DNA from 2 places in the Pseudomonas sp. MRSN 12121 genome. Region 1 is predicted to be linked to the other one. Evidence: riboswitches for the same ligand, from Rfam matches in the RefSeq annotation. Region 1 holds a riboswitch; the other holds the start of a gene.
What was found. Region 1 has a riboswitch for cobalamin ahead of cobO (cob(I)yrinic acid a,c-diamide adenosyltransferase). Riboswitches for the same ligand answer to the same signal wherever they lie in the genome.

Region 2: another riboswitch for cobalamin. It lies ahead of TO66_RS19265 (CbtB-domain containing protein); the one in region 1 lies ahead of cobO (cob(I)yrinic acid a,c-diamide adenosyltransferase).

Annotation. Positions count from the first base shown of each region.
Region 1 is NZ_CP010892.1:5,123,382-5,130,922, reverse strand. It holds gene TO66_RS23190 (C40 family peptidase) at 1-47, shown strand, start outside; gene TO66_RS23185 (sorbosone dehydrogenase family protein) at 109-1,437, opposite strand; gene TO66_RS23180 (hypothetical protein) at 1,510-2,091, opposite strand; cobalamin riboswitch at 2,262-2,497, shown strand; gene cobO (cob(I)yrinic acid a,c-diamide adenosyltransferase) at 2,577-3,188, shown strand; gene TO66_RS23170 (cobyrinate a,c-diamide synthase) at 3,185-4,498, shown strand; gene bluB (5,6-dimethylbenzimidazole synthase) at 4,495-5,145, shown strand; gene cbiB (adenosylcobinamide-phosphate synthase CbiB) at 5,142-6,050, shown strand; gene cobD (threonine-phosphate decarboxylase CobD) at 6,043-7,035, shown strand; gene TO66_RS23150 (cobyric acid synthase) at 7,032-7,541, shown strand, end outside.
Region 2 is NZ_CP010892.1:4,251,957-4,259,497, reverse strand. It holds gene cobM (precorrin-4 C(11)-methyltransferase) at 65-811, opposite strand; gene TO66_RS19275 (cobalamin biosynthesis protein) at 893-1,306, opposite strand; gene TO66_RS19270 (CbtA family protein) at 1,303-2,001, opposite strand; gene TO66_RS19265 (CbtB-domain containing protein) at 2,013-2,201, opposite strand; cobalamin riboswitch at 2,298-2,520, opposite strand; cobalamin riboswitch at 2,615-2,812, shown strand; gene cobW (cobalamin biosynthesis protein CobW) at 2,907-3,974, shown strand; gene cobN (cobaltochelatase subunit CobN) at 3,978-7,541, shown strand, end outside.

The sequences.
Region 1 (7,541 bases):
GCGCCAAGCGCGTGCTGCAGCCAGAGCATCTGGCGCACAACCCTTAGCTTCCCCCTCGCGTCGAGGTTGCGATGACTGCGCGTCACCTCAACCTCGACGACGCTTTCCTTACTGAGCCTGCGGTTTGTCCGCCGCCGACACGCGCCAGACCTTGTTGCCGACGTCGTCGGCCACCAGCAGATCCCCTTGCTTGTCGATCACGACGCCGACCGGACGGCCCATGGCTTTTTCGTCCGCGCTCAGAAAGCCTGTCAGCACGTCCACGGGTTGACCTGTCGGCTTGCCATTGGCGAAGGGCACGAAAATCACCTTGTAGCCGCTGTGGGGCTTGCGATTCCAGGAGCCGTGCTGACCGATGAACGCACCCTGGGTGAAAGGCGCCGGCAGCTTGCTGCCTTCGGCGAATGCCAGGCCCAGGGACGCGGTATGCGGACCGACGGCGTAGTCCGGGGCGATGGCCTTGGCCACCAGTTCCGGATTCTGCGGTGTGACGCGCACGTCCACATGCTGGCCGTAATAGCTGAAGGGCCAGCCATAGAAGGCGCCGTCCTTGACCGAAGTGATGTAGTCCGGCACCAGGTCGCTGCCGATTTCGTCGCGCTCGTTGACTGCGGTCCATAGCTGCCCGCTTTGCGGTTCCCAGGCCATGCCGTTGGGGTTGCGCAGACCGGAGGCGAAAATCCGCTGCTGGCCGGTGGCCCGATCGACTTCCCAGATCGCCGCGCGGCCTTCTTCCTGGTCCAGCCCGTTCTCGCCGACGTTGCTGTTGGAGCCGACGGTGACGTACAGCTTGCTGCCGTCCTGGCTGGCAATCACGTTTTTGGTCCAGTGATGGTTCAGCGTGCCGCCGGGCAGGTCCACCACTTTGGTCGGTTGGGCGCTGATCCGGGTATCCCCCTCCTGATAAGGGAAGCGCAGCAGCCGATCGGTGTCGGCGACGTACAGGTCGTTGCCCACGAGCGCCATGCCGAATGGGGAGTTGAGGTTGTCCAGGAACACCGTGCGGGTTTCCGCCACGCCGTCATGGTCCTTGTCGCGCAGCAGGGTGATGCGGTTCGGGCTGGGTACGCCGGCCCCGGCGCGGCCCATGACCTTGCCCATCACCCAGCCGCGGATGCCCTTGCTGTCATCGGGCTTGGGCGGAGCGTTGGTCTCGGCGACCAGCACGTCGCCGTTGGGCAGCACATACAGCCAGCGCGGATGGTCCAGGCCCTCGGCGAAGGCCGCCACCTGGGTGCCGGCGGCGGCCACCGGCTTGGCGCCTTGCGGCCAGCCGATCGCCGGGGCGATGTTCACGGTCGGGATCAGGGTCTTGTTCGGCTCGGGCAGTTTCGGCGAGGGCCCGGTGCCATCGGAGACTTGGAGGCTGGAGCTTTCGCCGCAGGCGGCGAGGCCTGCGGCGGCGGTGATGAGAATGGCGTAGCGTAACTTGAACATGCTGACTTCCCTATGAATGCACGATGTCGGTGTAGTCATAGAGAAGCACAGGCCGGTGATGGTTCAACCGTGTCAGTGAGCTTCCTTGAACAGTACGGCAATGCCCGGGTGGTAGTTGCCGGTGTCGTTGCGCAATTTGCGATAGGCGTAGGGGAAGTACCAGGCCACGGCGCAGCAGTGTTCCTTTTGCAGATCGTCGACCATGTCCTGCAGTTCTTCCGGGGTGGCGCTGTGCTGGGTCTTCTGCGGCGTGACGAACAGGCAGCCGAGCCTCAGGTCGCTGGGGTAGCTGGCTTTTTTCGCATCGCTGGCGGCATCCAGCAACGGTTGGGTCAGGTGCAGGCTGTTGACTCGGGGCCAGCGCTGGGTGGCCTGGATATAGACGCGCTCTTCCTGAGTGGCGATGTAGAGGTCGGTGCGCCCGTTGCGGTTGCCTTCTTCGAGCTGCTTTTTGCTCGGGGTATGTTCCAGCGTGACCATTTCCGCCATCCAGGCCGCGGAGGAGAGCAGTCCCAGGTTGGCTTTTTCGTCGAACCAGTACGGGCTTTCGTTATCGCCACGTACGGAGTTGTAGCGGTCGATGCAATCGAACCAGCGTTCCAGGGCAGGGCGCAGGAATTCCAGTTTCGGATTGCTGATGATCATGCCTTGCATCGGACTTTTCCTATTATTGTTGAGATTTTGGAGTTTTTTGAAGCGAATATGGCTATTTGATATCACTGCCTTGAGTGTGGCACAAGATTCGCGTCGCGTTTGCCATCTGCAGTCATTCGCCGATTCGCCAGGCCCTGGCTTTCATTGACGCTCCACCCCCAACCCTCTAACCTTCGCGACTTGTTTCAGGTGCTCTGTGGCCGTGGGTCGACAGAGTGAAACAGGGAAGCCGGTGAGTCCCCGTGCCGATAGGCGCACATGACGATTCCGGCGCTGCCCCCGCAACGGTAAATGAGTCAAGACTGCGCTCGATGCCACTGTGTCGATGGTCGACATGGGAAGGCGCGCAGTTGGGCATCCACGCCACTCACAAGCCCGGAGACCGGCCTGATCCATCCAACGGCATCACGGTGGGCGATGCCAGGCTTGCGCCGTCTATTCCTATGCCTGCCCCCCGTTATCCAGCCCCAACGGAGAGCTGCCCCATGACTGAGTCCCCCGATCGTGACGAACGCCATCTGGCGCGCATGCAACGCAAAAAAGCCGTGATCGACGAACGCATCGCCAATTCGCCGAACGAGTGCGGGCTGTTGCTGGTGCTGACCGGCAACGGCAAGGGCAAGAGCAGCTCGGCCTTCGGCATGCTCGCGCGGGCCATGGGCCACGGTATGCAATGTGGCGTGGTGCAGTTCATCAAGGGCCGCAACAGCACGGGCGAGGAGCTGTTTTTCCGGCGTTTCCCGGAGCAGGTGCGTTTCCATGTGATGGGCGAAGGCTTCACCTGGGAAACCCAGGACCGCCAGCGCGACATCGCCGCGGCCGAAGCGGCCTGGGCGGTTTCCCGGGAGCTGCTGCGTGACCCGGGAATCGGCCTGGTGGTGCTCGATGAGCTGAACATTGCCCTCAAGCACGGTTATCTCGACCTGGACCAGGTGCTCGGCGATCTTCAGGCCCGCCCGCCCATGCAGCATGTGGTGGTGACTGGTCGCGGCGCCCAGCCGCAGATGATCGAACTGGCCGACACCGTCACCGAGATGGGCATGGTCAAGCACGCCTTCCAGGCCGGGATCAAGGCTCAGAAGGGCGTCGAACTGTGAGGGATGCCCGTCATTGCCCCGCGGTACTGATTGCCGCGCCGGCTTCCGGCCAGGGCAAGACCACCGTGACCGCCGCGCTCGCCCGCCTGCATCGCAACCAGGGGCGCAAGGTGCGGGTCTTCAAGTGCGGACCGGACTTTCTCGACCCGATGATCCTCGAGCGCGCCAGCGGCGCCCCGGTGTACCAGCTGGACATGTGGATGGTCGGCGAGCAGGAGAGCCGGCGCCTGCTGTGGGAAGCCGCGGGCGAGGCGGACCTGATCCTGATCGAAGGCGTGATGGGGCTGTTCGACGGTACGCCGTCCAGCGCCGACCTGGCGCGGCATTTCGGGGTGCCGGTGCTGGCGGTGATCGACGGCACGGCGATGGCCCAGACCTTCGGTGCCCTGGCGCTGGGGCTGGCGCGTTATCAGCCGGACCTGCCGTTCGCCGGCGTGCTGGCCAACCGGGTCGGCACGCTGCGTCATGCGCAGTTGCTCGAAGGTAGCCTGACCGAAGGCCTGCGCTGGTACGGCGCCTTGTCGCGGGAAACCGGGATCGAACTGCCCAGTCGTCACCTGGGGTTGGTGCAGGCCAGTGAACTCAACGACCTGGACCTGCGCCTCGACGCGGCCGCCGCGGCCCTGGCCGACAGTTGCCAGGTGGCCCTGCCGCCGGCCGTCGAGTTCGCCGCACCGCCGGTGCCTGTCGTCGAGCCATTGCTGGCCGGCGTGCGCATTGCCGTGGCCCGCGACGAAGCCTTTGCCTTTACCTATGGTGCGAGCCTCGATCTGTTGCGCGCGATGGGCGCCGAGTTGCGTTTTTTCTCGCCGCTCCATGACGCCATGCTGCCCGAGGCGGACAGCCTGTACCTGCCGGGCGGTTACCCGGAACTGCATCACCGGGCGTTGGCGGCGAATGGCTCGATGCTCAGCGCGATCCGCGCGCACCATGCCGCGGGCAAGCCCTTGCTCGCCGAGTGCGGCGGCATGTTGTACCTGCTGGATTCGCTGACCGACGTCGAGGGCGAACGCGCCGTGCTGCTGGGCCTGCTGCCCGGCGACGCGGTGATGCAAAAGCGCCTGGCGGCCCTGGCGTTGCAGGCGGTGGCGTTGCCGGAAGGCGCGCTGCGCGGCCACACCTACCATCATTCGTTGACCAGCACCGAGCTGGTGCCGATCGCCCGAGGCCAGAGCCCGAACGGCGGGCGCGGTGCGGAAGCGGTGTATCGCCAGGGGCGACTGACAGCCTCGTATGTGCATTTCTATTTCCCGTCCAACCCCGGAGCGATCGCGGCGCTGTTGGCGCCTGAAGGTTCGCAGCGTCCATGACCGACAACGCCTTTTCCGCGACCGAGCGTGCAGCGGTCTACCGTGCGATCGCCGAGCGGCGCGACATGCGCCATTTCACCGGGGGCACGGTCGAGCCGCAGGTCCTGCGGCGCCTGCTGGAGGCCGCGCACCAGGCGCCGAGCGTCGGTCTGATGCAGCCCTGGCGTTTCATCCGTATCAGCGACCGCGCGTTGCGTGGGCAGATCCAGCAACTGGTGGAAGAGGAGCGGGTACGCACGGCCGAGGCCCTGGGCGAACGCTCCGACGAATTCATGAAGCTCAAGGTCGAAGGCATCCACGACTGCGCCGAAGTGCTGGTGGCGGCGCTGATGGACGATCGCGAGCGGCATATCTTCGGGCGCCGGACCTTGCCGGAAATGGACCTGGCCTCGCTCTCCTGCGCCATTCAGAACCTGTGGCTGGCGGCTCGTGCCGAAGGGTTGGGCATGGGCTGGGTATCGCTGTTCGAGCCCGTTGCCCTGGGCCGCTTGCTGGGTCTGCCGGCCGGGGCCAAGCCGTTGGCGGTGCTGTGCCTGGGGCCGGTGGACGAGTTTTACCCGGCGCCGATGCTGGTGCTCGAAGGCTGGGCGCGGGAGCGCCCGCTGAACGAATTGCTGTATGAAAACTATTGGGGAGTGAGTCAATGAGCGTGGCGTTGCTGAGTGTCGCCGCGGTAGCGCTGGATGCGTTGCTGGGGGAACCCAAGCGCTGGCACCCGCTGGTGGAGTTCGGCCGTTTCGCCGATCGCATCGAGCAGCGTTTCAACTCCGGCGGCCGCGGCTGGCGCAGCCATGGCGTCACCGCCTGGGTCATCGCGGTGCTGCCGCTGACGTTGCTGGCGACGCTGTTTTCCTGGCTGCCTTATATCGGCTGGCTGTTCGACATCCTGGCGCTGTATTGCGCCCTCGGCCTGCGCAGCCTTGGCGAGCATGTCGAGCCGGTGGCCCGGGCCCTGCGTAGCGATGACCTGGACCAGGCGCGGCAGCGGGTGGGTTACCTGGTCAGCCGCCAGACCAGCGAGTTGGACGCCACCGGCGTCGCCCGTGCCGCGACCGAGTCGGTGCTGGAGAACGGCAGCGACGCGGTGTTCGCCGCCTTGTTCTGGTTTGCCGTGGCCGGCGTGCCGGGCGTGGTGCTCTATCGCCTGAGCAATACCCTGGATGCCATGTGGGGCTATCGTAATGAGCGGTTCGAACGCTTTGGCTGGGCGGCGGCGAAGATCGACGACGTGCTCAATTACATTCCGGCGCGGCTGGTGGCGCTGACTTACGCCGTACTGGGCAAGACCCGCCTGGCCCTGAAATGCTGGCGCCGCCAGGGGCCGACCTGGGACAGCCCCAACGCCGGCCCGGTGATGGCTGCCGGCGCGGGCGCGCTGGGGGTCGAGCTGGGCGGCGCGGCGATCTATCACGGCGAGTTGCACCAGCGCCCAACGTTGGGCGAAGGCCCGCCGGCCGACGCGGCATCGATCGATCGCGGCTGGCGGCTGGTGCAGCATGGGGTCTGGTTGTGGCTGTTGATTCTTTGCCTGGGAGCGCAATTCTATGCTTGAGCACGGTGGCCGCCTGCGCCAGGCGGCTGAACAGTACGGCATTGCCGAGGCCGACTGGCTGGACCTGTCCAGCGGACTGGCGCCTTGGCCGTGGCCGATTCCCGAGATAGGCATGCGCGCCTGGGCCCGTTTGCCGGAAACCGAAGACGGCCTGGAGCAGGCCGCCCGCGACTATTACGGCGCCCCCCATGTATTGCCGGTGCCCGGTTCCCAGGCGGCGATCCAGTTGCTGCCGCGTCTGCGTCGCGCCGGCAAGGTCGGCGTGCTCTCGCCCTGTTATGCCGAGCATGCCGAAGCCTGGCGCCGCAGCGGCTACATCGTGCGCGAAGTGCTGGAACAGGAAGTGGACTTCTTCCTCGACAGCCTGGACGTACTGGTGGTGGTCAATCCGAACAACCCCACGGGCCTGAGCCTGACCCCGGAGCGCCTGCTCGACTGGCATGCGCGTCTGGCGCAGCGCGGTGGCTGGCTGGTGGTCGACGAAGCCTTCATGGACAACACGCCGCAATTGAGCCTGGCGGCCCGGTCCGACCAGGTGGGGCTGATCGTGCTGCGCTCCTTCGGCAAGTTTTTCGGCCTGGCCGGTGTGCGCCTGGGCTTCGTGCTGGCCGAGCGCAAGCTGCTGCGATTGCTGGCCGAGCAGGTCGGGCCCTGGGCCGTCAGCGGGCCGACCCGGGTGCTGGGGCAGGTGTGCCTGCGCGACAGCGAAGGCCATGCACGACAACGGGCGCGCAGTGAAGCGGCAAGCCTGCGTCTGGCGCTGCTGCTCGAGCGTCACGGCCTGAAACCCCAGGGTGGCTGCGCGTTGTTCCAATGGCTGATCACCGAGCGCGCCGAGCAGGTGCATGAGTTCATGGCGCGCCGGGGCATCCTGCTGCGCCTGTTCGCCCATGACAGCAGCCTGCGTTTCGGCCTGCCGGCCGACGAAGCCGACTGGACGCGTCTCGAACAGGCACTCGTCGCCTACGCCAAGGAACACCCATGACCACCCTGATGGTGCAAGGCACCACCTCCGATGCGGGCAAGAGCACTCTGGTGACGGCGCTTTGCCGCTGGCTGACGCGCCAAGGGGGCGGCGTCGTGCCCTTCAAGCCGCAGAACATGGCGCTCAACAGCGCGGTGACCGCCGATGGCGGCGAGATCGGCCGGGCGCAGGCGGTGCAGGCCCAGGCCGCGTACTTGGAACCGCATACCGACATGAACCCGGTACTGCTCAAGCCCAACAGCGACACCGGGGCCCAGGTGATCATTCACGGTCGCGCGGTGACCAGCATGAACGCCGTGGCCTATCACGACTACAAGGCCATCGCCATGCAGGCCGTGCTGGCCTCTCACCGACGCTTGAGCGCGGCCTATCCGGTGGTGATGGTGGAGGGCGCCGGCTCGCCGGCGGAGATCAACCTGCGCGCCGGCGATATCGCCAACATGGGATTTGCCGAGGCGGTGGACTGCCCGGTGATCCTGATCGCCGACATCAATCGCGGCGGGGTG
Region 2 (7,541 bases), 870 kb from region 1:
CGGGCAAGCCTCGCTCCTACTGTAGGAGCGAGCGGGCGGCGATCCGACTTGCCCGCGATGCTCTTCAAGGGCGATACAAATGCGCATGCCCTGCGCGATACAACGACGACTCACTGAAGCTGTCCGTGGCCAGCACCCGGCCCACCAGGATCAGCGCGGTGCGGCGAAAGCCCTTGGCCGCCACCTTGTCGGCAATGTCCGCCAGGGTGCCCAGCACCCAGTCCTGGTCCGGCCAGGTCGCCCGATGCACCACGGCGATCGGGCAGTCGGCGCCGTAGTGGGGCAGCAGGTCGGCGACTATCTTCGGCAGATGGTTGACCCCCAGGTGGATGGCCATGGTGGTGCCATGAGCGGCCAGGCTGGCGAATTCTTCACCGGCGGGCATCGACGTCTTGTCGGCGTAGCGGGTGAGAATCACGCTCTGGGCCACGTCCGGCAACGTCAGCTCGGCGCCGAGCAAGGCCGCGCAGGCCGCGGTGGCGGTTACGCCGGGGACGATCTCGAAGGGAATGCCCAACTCGCGCAGATGGCGGATCTGCTCGCCGATGGCGCCATACAGGCTCGGGTCGCCGGAGTGTACCCGGGCCACGTCCTGGCCCTTGGCATGGGCCTGTGCGATCAGCTCGACAATCTGCTCCAGGTGCAATTCGGCGCTGTTGACCACTAATTCGGCGCGATGCCCCTGCAGCACGGCTTCGGGCACCAGGGAGCCGGCATAGAGGATGACCGGGCAACTGCGGATCAGCCGCTGGCCCTTGACGGTGATCAGTTCCGGGTCGCCGGGACCTGCGCCGATAAAAAAGACGGTCATGGCGTTCTCCTGGGAAAAAAGGGGCGATGCAACCTCACAGATGAAGATTGCTCATGATCAGCGGCGGGGATTATCGAAGATTTACCCGGCGCAGGCCAAGGCGAGGGTCGCCTGGGGGCATTTTTGCCGCGGCACCAGCAGTTTCGGCGGGCGCCGGGCCAGGTGTTCGGCCAGGGCCAGGGCCGCGCTTTCGGCGACCCCATAGCACCCCGTGTGCTCATAGGCAAGCGTTGAACGATGACTGAGCTGCGGGGCATAAGGCGCCAGCTGCTGGCTGCTGAAACAGCCCAGGGGCACCTCCAGTTCGGCGGCCAGGGCCAGCAGGGCGGGTTCCTCGCGTTTCAGGTCGATGCTGGCCAGCGCCCTGATCTGAGCGCGCTCGAACCGGTGGGTGCTCAAAGTCCGGTCGAGCAGGGCGCGCAAGATTTCCACCGGGCAGCCCCGCTGGCAGCCCAGGCCGACCACCAGGGTCGGCATGGTGCCGGCGTCGGTCATGCGCTGTACCGATCGTCGCCCTTGCGGCGGAACAGCCAGGCGCTGATCAGGCCCAGGGCCATCCAGAACGCGGCGTTGGTCAGCTGCGAGGCGATCTTGAACTGCGCTTCCAGGGCCTCCGGAGCGAGCATCGAATGCACTTCCGGCTGCGGCGCGCCGATCAGGTGCGGCACGGCGAGAATGGCCACGCCCAGCACCTTCAGCAGCCAGTGGCCGGCGAACACGATCAGGGCGATACCGACGGCGGTGGAGGCGGCGGTGCCGACCCACCAGATCTGCCGTTGCGTCAGGTCTGCGGCGGCGGTGCCGGGCAGCTCGGGCGGCAGGCCTAGAGTCGGTGCCAGGCAGAAGGTCGCATAACCGGCCAGGCCCCAGAGCAGGCCCTGGGACGTGCGATTAGGTGCGCGCAGGGTGTAGAGGCCGGCCAGCATCAGGGCGAAGCCCACGGCGACCACCAGGTTGCCGCCGGTGGTGGACAGCACGCGCTGCCAGCCGTCTTCCGGCTCCCAGGCTTCGGCGTCGTGGCTATGGGCGGCGGTGCCGGCGGCATGTTCATGCGTTTCGACGGCGGGGGCCTTCTCGTAGGTTTCCGCCTGGAGGATCAGCGGGGCGACCCAGAAGCTCTGCAGCAGGGTCAGCAGCAGGGCGGCCAGCAAGCCGGCGAAACCCGCGGTGTGCGCGATACGCTTGATCATCTCGACAGGCCTCAGTGGCAAGGGAAGGCGGCGCTGTGGCGGGTATCGTGGGCGGCGTTGTGCACCGCTTCGATGTGCGAGAAACCGGCGAAATACACAAGGCACGCGCCCAGGACCGAGGCACCGATGGCGGCGATCAGGCGTTGGCTCAGGGTGGTCGTGGTGCTGGCGGAGTGGCTGGTGCTGCTGATGCTCGACATGGCGCTTCCCTCTGGGGTGTCAGCGGTTGGATCGAGCGCAGCAAAACCCCGCGAGACAGGCCCGCGGGGAATCAACAGCGCCCGCCCACCGCGGGTTGTCATGACTGTATGGCGGGCCGGTCTCCGGGCTCGCGAGGGGCGGGGCTGGCGCCTGGCCTGCAAGAATCGCCTTCCCATGCCGGACTGCTGGCACAGTGGATCTGATTCTTCGCTCGCTTACCGTTGCGGGGGCAGCACCGGACTGATCAAGGCCTTGGGCCTGTGACGCACCGGTTTCCCGTTTCACCCTGTGAAGGGCACCCGTAACAAGGCGTGTAGGAGAGCATGGGCGAGGGAGGGGCGTCAATTGGCAAGGGTTCTCGTTTTCGCAGGTCCCGGCGCGGCATGGACATTGACCGGCCTGCAAGCTCTGCGTAGCCTTGCGCTTTCGAGGTTCTTCGGCGTCTGCCGAAGCTAAGACGGGAACGCGGTAAGCCGCGGCTGCCCCCGCAACTGTAAACGGTGATGAACGATGCAAGGCCACTGCCAGGCGGCGGGAAGGCGCATCGTTCGCCAGTCGAACGACCGGCGCGCCGTCAGCCAGGAGACCTGCCTCGGACCCGATTCTCACTACAACCGGGCGGGGTGATCCGGTGGCGAACTCTTCCGTGCACCTGCCTGCGCGGTCTCGTCCCGTATGCCCGCCACCTTGCCAAAGGGCATCCGATGAAAACACTGGCCAAACTTCCCGTCACCATCGTCACCGGCTTTCTCGGCTCGGGTAAGACCACCTTGCTGCGGCACATGCTGGATAACGCCCAGGGCCGGCGCATCGCGGTGATCGTCAACGAGTTCGGCGAGCTGGGCATCGATGGCGAGATCCTCAAACAGTGCTCCATCGGCTGCACCGAGGAAGAAGCGCTCGGCCGGGTCTTCGAGCTGGCCAACGGCTGCCTGTGCTGCACCGTGCAGGAGGAGTTCTTCCCGGTGATGCGCGAGTTGGTGGCGCGTCGTGGCGACCTCGACCATATCCTCATCGAAACCTCCGGCCTGGCCCTGCCCAAACCCCTGGTCCAGGCTTTCCAGTGGCCGGAAATCCGCAGCGCCTGCACCGTCGACGCGGTGATCACCGTGGTCGACAGCCCGGCCGTGGCCGCCGGCACGTTTGCCGCCTTCCCGGACCAGGTCGACGCCCAGCGCAAGCTCGATCCGAACCTGGACCATGAGTCGCCGCTGCACGAATTGTTCGCCGACCAACTGTCCAGTGCCGACCTGGTAATTCTCAACAAGGCCGACCTGATCAGCCCGGCCGACCTGGCCAAGGTGCGCCTGGAAGTGGCCGAGGAGCTGCCGCCGGCAGTGAAAGTCATCGAGGCCAGCAGCGGCCGCCTGCCGCTGGACGTGCTGCTGGGTCTGGGCAACGGTTCGGAAGAGCACATCGACGGCCGTCACAGCCACCATGACCATCACCATGACGGCGACGACCACGATGATCATGATCACGACGCCTTCGACTCCATCTCCATCGAACTGCCCGAGGCCGACGAAAGCCTGCTGTTGGACGCCCTGACGCAACTGGTGGTCAAGCACGGTATCCTGCGGGTCAAGGGTTTTGCGGCGATCCCCAACAAGCCGATGCGCCTGCTGATCCAGGGCGTGGGCACGCGTTTCGACAAGCACTTCGACCGCAAGTGGGGCGCCGATGAGGCGCGTACCACGCGCCTGGTGCTGATCGGCCAGGAGCTGGACGCGGTGCAACTCGAGGCGCAACTGCGCGCCGCGCTCAGCGTGTAAGCCATGCACCTGCTCAGGACCCAGCCCGGCGGTTTCGTGTCGGATGACAACATTGCCGACCTGGGACAAACCCCCGCCGAGCTGGTGATCCTGTGCAGCGGCGACTCCAGCCTGGCGCTGCTGGCCGAAGCGGCCCGGCAGTTGCCGGAGGACTACCCGAGTTTTCGCCTGGCCAACCCGATGCAGGTGCAAAACCATGCATCGGTCGACCTGTATGTCGACCAGGTGCTGCGCCATGCCAAGATGATCCTGGTTTCCCTGCACGGCGGCATCGCCTATTGGCGCTACGGCATCGAGCAACTGGTGCAACTGGCGCAGCGCGGCGTGCAGTTGATCCTGGTGCCGGGCGACGACCGTCCGGACCCGGAACTGAGCGACTTGAGCACGGTGCCTGCCGCCGATCGCGAGCGTCTCTGGCATTTCCTGCGCCAGGGCGGCCTGGGCAATGCGCTGGACCTGTACCGGTGCCTGGCCAGTGGCTGGCTGGGGCGCGCTTACCCCTGGTCCGAGCCGCAGACCCTGCCGCGCACCGCGATCTACCACCCGAACACAGGCAGCGCCGCTCTCGGCGATTGGCAGGCCGACTGGCAGGCCGGTCAGCCGGTGGCGGCGTTGCTGTTCTACCGCTCGCACCTGCAGGCGGCCAATACCGCCTTTATCGATGAATTCTGCCGACGCTTGCAGGCAGCGGGCTTGAACCCGTTGCCGGTGGCCTTGGCCAGCCTGAAGGAGCCCGGCTGCCTGACGGTGGTCGAGGAGCTGCTGGATGAGGTGCAGGCGGCGGTGATCCTCAATACCACCGGGTTTGCCCAGTCCAGCCCGGAGGCGCCGCACCTGCGGCCGTTCCGCCGCGACATCCCGGTGATCCAGGCCATCTGCGCCCAGGACAACGAACCCGGCTGGCGCGCCAGCGAGCAGGGCCTGGGCCCGCGCGACCTGGCGATGCACATCGCCTTGCCGGAACTGGACGGGCGCATCATCAGCCGCCCCATCAGCTTCAAGGACCTGGCCTGGCGCAGCGAGCGCAGCCAGTCGGACGTGGTCTGCTATCGCCCGGCCCCCGAGCGCATGGACTTCGTCGCCGAACTGGCGCGGCGCTGGGTCGACCTGGCGCGGCTGGCCAATGGCGAAAAACGTATCGCCCTGATTCTCGCCAACTACCCGACCCGCGATGGCCGCATCGGCAACGGCGTGGGCCTGGACACGCCGGCGGCGGCGCTGAATATCCTGCGCGCCCTGCACGCGCGGGGCTATCCGCTGCCGGCCGAGTTGCCGGCCAGCGGTACGGCGCTGATCCAGCAATTGCTGGGCGGGGTCAGCAACGATCTGGACAGCCTCGACCTGCGTCCCTGCCAGCAAAGCCTGGCGCTGGCCGAATACCAGGCGCTGTTCGACGCGCTGCCCGAGGCCAACCGCCAGGCGGTGCTGGAGCGTTGGGGCTGTCCGGAGAACGATCCGATGTTCCGCAGCGGGCGGATGATGGTCGCCGGCCTGCGCCTGGGCCTGACCTTCGTCGGCATCCAGCCGGCGCGCGGTTACCAGGTCGACCCGAGCGCGGTCTACCACGACCCGGACCTGGTGCCGCCCCACGGCTACCTGGCGTTCTATTTCTGGCTGCGCCAGGCCTATGGCGCCCATGGGGTGATCCATGTCGGCAAGCACGGCAACCTGGAATGGCTGCCGGGCAAGGGTGTCGGCCTGTCGGAGAGCTGCTGGCCGGACCTGCTGCTGGGGCCGCTGCCGAATATCTACCCGTTCATCGTCAACGACCCAGGCGAGGGTGCCCAGGCCAAGCGCCGGACCCAGGCGGTGATCATCGATCACCTGATGCCGCCGCTGACCCGGGCCGAAACCTATGGCCCGCTGCGTGACCTGGAGCTGCTCGCCGACGAGTACTACGAAGCGCAGTTGCTCGACCCGCGGCGTGCCCGCGAATTGCAGAAAGACATTCTCAAGCTGGTGCGCCTGACCCAGATCGACCGCGAGCTGCAACTGGATGGGCAGCTCGACGGCGAGGCCGACGCGGCGCTCTGGCTGCCGCGCCTGGACACCTACCTGTGCGACCTGAAGGAATCGCAGATTCGCGATGGCCTGCATGTGTTCGGCGAATCGCCCGCCGGCCGTTTGCGCATCGACACCTTGCTGGCCTTGCTGCGCATTCCGCGGGGCGATGGCAAGGGCGCGCAGTCGAGCCTGTTGCGGGCCCTGGCCAAGGCGTTCGAGCTGGGCTTCGATCCGCTGGACTGTGCCCTGGCCGAACCCTGGAGCGGTCGCCGGCCCCAGGTTTTGCAAGCGCTCAGCGAGCAGCTGTGGCGCACCGCGGGCGATGCGCGCGAGCGCCTGGAGCTGTATGCCGGGCAGTTGATCGAAGCGGCGCTGCAAGGCGAGGTCGAACAGTTGCGCGCGCCCGGCTGGGACGAGGTGAAGGCAATCATCGACAGCCTGCGCGACGTCGTGGCACCGCGCCTGGACGCCTGCGGCCCGGCGGAGATGGGCGGCCTGCTGGACGCGCTGGATGGGCGTTTCGTTCCGGCTGGCCCCAGTGGCGCGCCGAGCCGCGGACGCCTGGACGTGCTGCCCACCGGGCGCAACTTCTATTCGGTGGATGTGCGCAACCTGCCGACCACCACCGCCTGGCGCATCGGCTTCCAGTCGGCCGACCTGATCCTCGAACGGCACCTGCAGGACCATGGCGACCACCTGCGCCAGCTCGGCCTCTCGGTGTGGGGCACGGCAACCATGCGTACCGGCGGCGACGACATCGCCCAGGCCATGGCGCTGATGGGCGTGCGCCCGGTATGGGCCACCGGCAGCCAGCGGGTCGATGACTTCGAGATTCTGCCGCTGAGCCTGCTGGATCGGCCGCGGGTGGACGTGACGCTGCGGGTGTCGGGGTTCTTCCGCGATGCCTTCGCCAACCTGATCCGGCTGTTCGACGCCGCGGTGCAGGCGGTGGCCGCGCTGGACGAACCGGACGACCTCAATCCGCTGGCGGCCAAAATCCGCGCCGAACGTGAGGCGCTGGAGCAGTCCGGGCTGGACGCCGAGGCGGCCCGACGCCAGGCCGGCTGGCGCATCTTCGGCGCCAAGCCCGGTGCCTATGGCGCGGGGGTACAGGGCGCGATCGACGGGCGCCTGTGGCAGAGCCGCGAGGACCTGGCCGAGGTCTACCTGAACTGGGGCGGCTATGCCTATGGCGGGTCCGACGAGGGTACGGCGGCCCGTGGCCAGTTCGCCCGGCGCCTGGGCCAGGTGCAGGCGGTGCTGCAGAACCAGGACAACCGCGAGCACGACCTGCTGGATTCCAACGACTACTACCAGTTCCAGGGCGGCATGCTGGCGGCGGTGGAGAGCCTCAGTGGCGCCCAGGCCGCCAGTTACCATGGCGATCACAGCCAGCCGGACCTGCCGAAGATCCGCAGCCTCAAGGAAGAGCTGAACCGGGTGATTCGCTCGCGCGCAGCCAACCCGAAGTGGATCGACGGGGTGAAACGCCACGGCTACAAGGGGGCCTTTGAAATGGCCGCCACCGTGGATAATCTGTTCGCCTTCGATGCCACGACCGCC